DNA from 2 places in the Arthrobacter sp. Z1-9 genome. Region 2 is predicted to be linked to the other one. Evidence: predicted binding sites of a transcription regulator. Region 2 holds the regulator's gene; the other holds the start of a gene.
What was found. Region 2 encodes Rex, which represses fermentation and respiration genes when NADH is low (regulators of the CRP and FNR family bind a similar motif). Its sites were predicted from a motif close to CTTGTGAANNNNTTCACAAG; they were not measured.
Positions count from the first base shown of each region.

Region 1: a site for Rex is predicted at 1,492-1,511, ahead of M1D93_RS11270 (glyceraldehyde-3-phosphate dehydrogenase). Genes of this name have one in related genera too.

Region 1 covers NZ_CP096456.1:2,436,752-2,440,156, reverse strand. Annotated here, with positions in the region: gene M1D93_RS11280 (acyltransferase family protein) at 1-748, opposite strand, end outside; gene M1D93_RS11275 (TspO/MBR family protein) at 1,035-1,460, shown strand; gene M1D93_RS11270 (glyceraldehyde-3-phosphate dehydrogenase) at 1,763-3,205, shown strand; gene M1D93_RS11265 (hypothetical protein) at 3,282-3,405, shown strand, end outside.
Region 2 covers NZ_CP096456.1:3,406,725-3,410,129, reverse strand. Annotated here, with positions in the region: gene M1D93_RS15845 (HAD family hydrolase) at 1-509, opposite strand, end outside; gene M1D93_RS15840 (glutaredoxin family protein) at 588-842, shown strand; gene M1D93_RS15835 (redox-sensing transcriptional repressor Rex) at 947-1,651, shown strand; gene M1D93_RS15830 (hypothetical protein) at 1,704-2,483, opposite strand; gene M1D93_RS15825 (hypothetical protein) at 2,644-3,099, opposite strand; gene M1D93_RS15820 (YceI family protein) at 3,240-3,405, opposite strand, start outside.

The sequences.
Region 1 (3,405 bases), 970 kb from region 2:
CCGGCAGGAAGGTATTCGCTGTTTGGTGGCAGGCAAGCACGACATTCACGGCTACGGCCAGCCACCGGACGATGTCGTGCCCGTGGGCGTGGATGAGGTACAGGCCCATTCCAAGGGCGAAAAGGGGTGAGTATTCGGGGATGAGCAGTGTCTTCAGCATGCCTGCCTCGGACTGGATAGACAGCATCCCCAGCAAAGGCCAGAGAAAGATGAACGCGAGAACTCTGCGCTGCGTCATGCCACGCCAGAGGAAGAATGCGATCGTCACATAGAACAGCAACTCGACCCAGAGGGTCCAAAAGACGCCGTCCAGAGACTTCACGCCGATCGACTGCTGCAGCATGGTCAGGTTCACCACCGCGTCAGTCCATGTGATCTTGTTCATCTCGCCCGGGCTTATTACCAGCAGGAGAAGTGCAGCGAGGATGACGGCGGCCCAATAGGCGGGGAACAGCCGCGAGATCCGGGACGCCGCGAACTGTCCCACGGTTCGACCGTAGGCGGACATAAGGATGACGAAGCCGCTGATGATGAAGAAGAGTTGGACCCCCAGCGCCCCATAAGCAGTTGCCACCGAAAGTGTAGGAAAGACATCCCGCGAAGGAGCGCCCCAAAAAAGAGACCCGAAAACTGCTGTGTAGTGGTACGCAACGACGCTGAATGCCGCTGCGAGCCGAAGGCAGTCAAGGAGTAGCAGCCGTGGACGTATCGGCGCCGATACGGAAGGGGCGGGCGGCGATGAAGACATGGGGCTACTTTCTCAGGGCGTTTGGAGCGTTGTGATCGTACCAGCCTGCCTCTCGGCAATGAGCAGCGACTGCGCCCTCATCTTCACCGGGTCCGTTCCCGGGTCGCGCCCGGCCAAACCATCCAGCTAACCGGTTTGACCTTGGAAGCTGTGTTGGGGATGCTGAATCGTGCCCTCTAATACTGATGGACAATCCGGGCCGGGGGCCGCCGTGCGGCCGGTTCCTTCCGGGGGCAGGCAAGTCGTCGCCCTGATAGGTTTCCTTGCCATTTCATATGCCGTCTGCATGCTCGCCTCCATCCCGATCATCCTCAACTCCAATGGCTGGTTTGCCGGCTCGGTCAAGGCCCCGTGGATGCCGGCAGGATGGATGTTCCGCGCCGCCTGGCTTTCGCTGTACGCCGGGATCGCCGTGGCCGGTTGGCTGGTCTGGCGGACCGGAGCGCTGGCCGGGTCCCTTGCCCGCATGTATGTCTTCCAGCTCCTGCTCAACCTTGCCTGGCCCATAACGTTTTTTGGTATGTACCCCATGCTCGGGGCAGCCGCCTTGTGGATGGCTCTCGGGGTTATCGGAGCGTTGGCTTTGGTCCTGGGCCTCCTCATTCTGCGGTTCGGGCCCGTCAACACCGCTGCCGGGCTGCTGGTTCTGCCCTACTTCTCCTGGGTGGTCTTCTCCGCCAGCCTCAACCTCTACTCCGCCATCCATAACTAAGGCGGCGCCAAAAGCGCCGCCGGAAGACCCGGGTGTGAGTGATTTCACGCGGCTCGGGCCGCCCCGGGGCAGTCTGCCAAATTAGAATGGATACCGGACGCAGGAGTTCTTCCGCCGGAGTTGCGTTCGCAGCCGGCGGTTTTCTTTTGCACACGATCCAGGCACCTGGGGGACAATCCCCGCAGGTGCCGGTGCCCCTGGACACCATCAGGTGGCCGACATCCGTGTACGAGGACGTACGCGGCTGAACCGAGGAAGGTATTTCTGTGAGCCAGACGTCAGATTCTTGTCTTGATACGTGGATGGGCCGGGAGGCCCTCGCCGAGGCCATGATTCCGGTGATTGGCCGGCTTTACCGCGAGAACAACGTGGTGACGAGCATCCATGGCCGGAGCCTGATCAACAAGTCCACCATGAACATCCTCAAGGCGCACCGCTTTGCGCGCAGGATGAGCAAGGATGAGCTGCTGCTGGAGGAAACCGCTCCGCTTCTGAACACCCTGGCGGGGCTGGAGCTCGGTGCGGCGGCGATCGATATTGCCCGGCTGAACCAGAAGTTCAAGGAAGAGGGCGGCGACGCCACGCTGGAGGAATTCCTCCGTGAGGAACTCGCCGAGATCGTGGGCAAGCGCGGCGGTGACGACCGCACCAGCACCGACGTCGTGCTGTACGGCTTCGGCCGCATCGGACGGCTCCTGGCCCGCCTCCTGATCGAAAAGGCAGGCGGCGGCCACGGCCTGCGCCTGCGCGCCATCGTAGTCCGCAGGGGCTCCGACAACGACCTGTCCAAGCGCGCCAGCCTGCTGCGCCGCGACTCGGTGCACGGTTCCTTCGAGGGCACCATCCGCGTTGACGAGGCAGCCAACACCATCACCGCCAACGGCGTACAGGTGCAGGTCATCTACTCGGACAACCCGGCCACCATCGACTACACCGCCTACGGCATCAACAACGCACTGGTGGTGGACAACACCGGCCGCTGGCGTGACGCCGAAGGCCTGTCCCAGCACCTGCAGAGCAGGGGTGTGGCACGGGTGCTGCTGACCGCCCCGGGCAAGGGCGAGCTGAAGAACATTGTCCACGGCATCAACCACCGCACCATCGAAGACACCGACCAGATCGTGTCCGCGGCCTCCTGCACCACCAACGCCATCACCCCGGTCCTGAAGGCCATCAACGACAAGTTCGGCGTGGTCCACGGCCACGTCGAGACGGTCCACTCCTTCACCAACGACCAGAACCTGATTGACAACTTCCACAAGGGCGACCGCCGTGGCCGTTCGGCAGCGCTGAACATGGTGATCACTGAAACCGGAGCAGCCAAGGCCGTGGCCAAGGCCCTGCCCGAACTGCTCGGCAAGCTCACTGGCAGCTCCATCCGCGTCCCCACCCCGGACGTTTCTCTGGCCATCCTGAACCTGAGCCTGGAAAACGGAACCACCAAGGACGAGGTCAACGAATACCTGCGGGAAATGTCGCTGCACTCGGACCTGCGCAAGCAGATCGACTACATCGACTCACCCGAGGTGGTCTCCACGGACTTCGTTGGCTCCCGCCGTGCGGGCATCGTTGACGGTCTCGCCACGATCTCCAACGAAAAGAACCTGGTGCTCTACGTCTGGTACGACAACGAGTTCGGCTACAGCTGCCAGGTGGTCCGCGTCATGGAGGAAATGGCCGGTGTTAACCCGCCGTCCTTCCCGGCCAAGGAATCGGCCGCAGCCCTGGCCGCAATTTCCGTCTGATCCACCCCCACCGGCCAATCTCGATTTCCCGGCTGGCTCTCTGGAATCAGCCGGGAAACGGGACCACACTTGTGCCATGGATAAAGATTCGACGCTCCAGCACGAAACTACCCTGGAACACGCACTGGATGTGGCAAAGGCCAACCACAAAGAGGCTGTCCGCTTGCTTGAAGGCGCCCGCGCCGCCCATGCAGCGGGCG
Region 2 (3,405 bases):
TCTCCCACCAGGCGGCCGGTGTACATGCCTTCCGAGATTTCCCCGACAGTTCCCAGCGCTCCGGTCAATCCCAGCCGGGTGGAGATCACGGTGGCCACCTCGATGGGGGTCGCGGTGACCAGCCAGACGCGCCGGCCCACCCGCAGGTGCTGCTCTGCCAGGGCCTTGGCGCCCGGCCAGATCCGGGACGCGATCATCTCGTCGTAGACCTCTTCGCCGAGGGCCTTGACGTCGTCAACCGTGATGCCTGCAGCCAGGGTCAGCGCAGAGTCGCGGACAGCATGGACGTCGTCCATGTTTTCGCCGCGGGCCACGAACTTGAACTGCTTCCACGCGAACCCGGCAGCCTGGGCCATGGTGAAGGCTCCGCGCTGATGCATCTTGCGCGCGACATGGAAGAGGCTGGCGCCGCGCATGAGGGTGTTGTCCACATCGAAGAACGCCGCCTCGCCGGGCTGCGGCGCCGCAACCGGCTTGGTGACTACGGCGACGTACTTCTCCTCGGGCATGAAGTTGAGTCTAGTCAATCCGGTCGGCGGACACGGTCCGGCGTCGCGGGGCACAGTCAACGGGGCTACGGTTAAGTCATGGCAACACCGCGCGTCGTCCTGATCACCAAAGCTGACTGTCACCTTTGCGAAGAGGCGCGCGGCGCCGTCGGCCGGGTTACTGCCGCACTCGGGCTTGAGTGGACGGAAGAGCTGGTGGACCACCAGCCGGAACTGCGGGACCGCTATGCCGAGGAAATCCCTGTGGTGCTGGTGGACGGCGTGCAGCGCGACTTCTGGAAGATCGACGAGATCCGGCTGGAACGCGTGCTTCAACGGGCCATGGCAGAGTAGGGGAGCAGCACCAGTGACCGCACGTGCTTTGTGGCTTGCTGCTTTGTTGGCATCGGCCGGAGGGCTCTAGAGTGGAGTCACAACGCGATGCGAGGGAGGGGCTGGTGGCTTCGCTGGATTCAACTCCCCAGGCTGTCCCGGATCTTCCGGGCACCACGGGCACGCCAGCCAAACAGATTCCGCCCGCAGCGGTGGCCCGGCTGACGCTCTATCTGCGTGCCCTGAACACCCTGCTCGCCGAGGGCGTGGAGCGTGTCTCCTCCGAATCCCTCGCTGAAGCCTCAGGCGTCAGTTCCGCCACGCTGCGCAAGGACCTGTCCCACGTTGGCTCCTACGGCACCCGCGGTGTTGGCTACGAAGTGCAGTACCTCAGCCGGCACATCGCCGCGGCTCTCGGGCTGACGCATGACTGGAAGGTCGCCATCGTAGGTGCCGGCAACCTCGGCAAGGCCCTGGCGCGGTACGGCGGCTTTGAATCCCGGGGGTTCGACGTCGTGGCCATTTTTGACGCCGACCAGATGGTGGTGGGCAACGAAGTGGGCTGGCTGCGGGTCAGCGACGTAGCCGACCTGGAGACCGTGCTGCACCGGACCGGAGCAAACATGGTGGTGCTGGCGCTGCCGGCAGCCGTGGCCCAGGATGTCTGCGACCGCGTAGTGGCCGCCGGCGTGCGCAGCGTCCTGAGCTTCGCCCCCGTGATGCTCCAGGTGCCGGAGGGGGTCAACCTCCGCAAGGTGGACATGGCCACGGAATTGCAGATCCTGGCCTACCACGCACAACGGGCGCAGGCCCCGGGGCAGACCGCCTAGATTTCTTCGGCGGTTCCGGGACCCACGCCCGCAGGGGTGGGAAGTGCTTGTTTTACCGGCCGTAGGGGTTGCCCAGGCCGCCGCCGTACGGGTTGGCGAAGGGCTGCTGCTTCCGGAAGTACGGGGCAGCCGCCGGCAGGTACAGCAGCACGATGGCGGCGATCCCCAGGAGGGTGCCTATCGTTCCAAGGCTGGGCGGACCGAAGAGGCCGAAGATGGACAGTGCAGCGAACACGGTGCCCAGGATGCGCGCCCAGTTCTTGCCCTTGCGGATGAAGAAGGCCACCAGCAGGTAGAGCCCTGCGCCAATAATGGCGAACACCACCAGGGTGCCGGCGATGACGCCCTTGATGTCCTCGTACGTGACGCCCGCTCCCGTGCCCTCGACCTGCTGCTCAAAGGCCTGACGGAAGACCGGGTCGTCCAACTGGGTGAGTCCGGTGAGCATGGAGATGACAAAGATCGCAGCCGAGGCGATCAGCAGCCAGAACGAGATGTTGACCAGCTGCGGCACTCCATTGCTGCCCGTGGGCTGCGGCTGCTCCGAGGGGTACTGCGCGTACGGGGACTGGCCGTATGGCTGCTGTCCGTAGGGCTGCTGGCCAGGCCCCGGAGCCTGCGGCGGGTTCTGGCCATACTGCGGAGTGTTTTGCCCGTATTGCGGGGCGCCGGACTGGCCGTACTGGGGAGCGTTCTGGCCGTACTGGGGCGGGTTCTGACCATACTGCGGCGCGTTCTGCCCGTACTGCGGGGCGTTTTCGCCGTAGCGCGGCTGCTGGTTGCCCTGCTCGGGATCGTTGGGCACTGGAGGCGGGACGGGAGGATTACTCATGAGTTGTCCTTTGGCATGTCGGGTTCAGGTAGGCTGCCGGGTTTCGGTCTGTGCCCTACCCCCAGCATGGCTTAAGTCCACCGTACCCCCGGACTGGCGGCAGATGGGTCATTCCAGGGAGGTATTCCGGCCCCGTCCGGCCGTTGTCTGACGATGCCGCCTAGTCTTTGTTCCCCCGCGCTGCAAACCAGGCCTGCGCGTTCGGCAGCCAGAGCAGGACTGTTGCTGCAAGGCTGATCAGGAAACCGGCCCAGTTCCCGCCCTGGCCAACACGCATCGCCAGATTGACCAGGGCGAGGACCAGGGTGATACCTGTCAGGATTGTGAGGGCAAGCCGGGCCCATTGCTTTCCCTCTTTCATCCTGAGGGCAAAGATGATCTGCGCAGCTCCAACAGCCGCCGCCAGCAGCATAAGCAACAGAACCAGCACGGCCGCGCCCGGCGCCGCGGCGAAAAGCACCAGCGAGGCAAGCATGCCCAGCAGTCCGCCCAGGAGGCCGAGGATGCCGCCCAGGAACCAAATCCAGAACGAGACCTTGAGCTCAGTGGGAAGTCCCGCCACCGAGAACATGCCGGCGAAACCGTTGCGGGGCCTTGCACTGTCAAAGTTGCTCATGGCCATCACTGTAGCCGTGCCGCAGCGGCTCAAAGATGCAGTGGCTTTAAAGGACGGCACCCCGGTACTGGCCGAAGCCACTGCCGGGGTGCCGTATATCAGCTGCGCGGAGTCAGCCGCGTCGAAAAGGTGTGCGGGAACTACGCTGCGGGGGCGATGAAGGCAAGCTCGAGGTTGATGGCAACCTTGTCGCTCACCAGGACGCCGCCGGTCTCGAGAACAGCGTTCCAGGTCAGGCCGAAGTCCTTGCGGCTGATGGTGGTTTCAGCGGAGACACCGGCGCGGGTGTTGCCGAACGGGTCCACG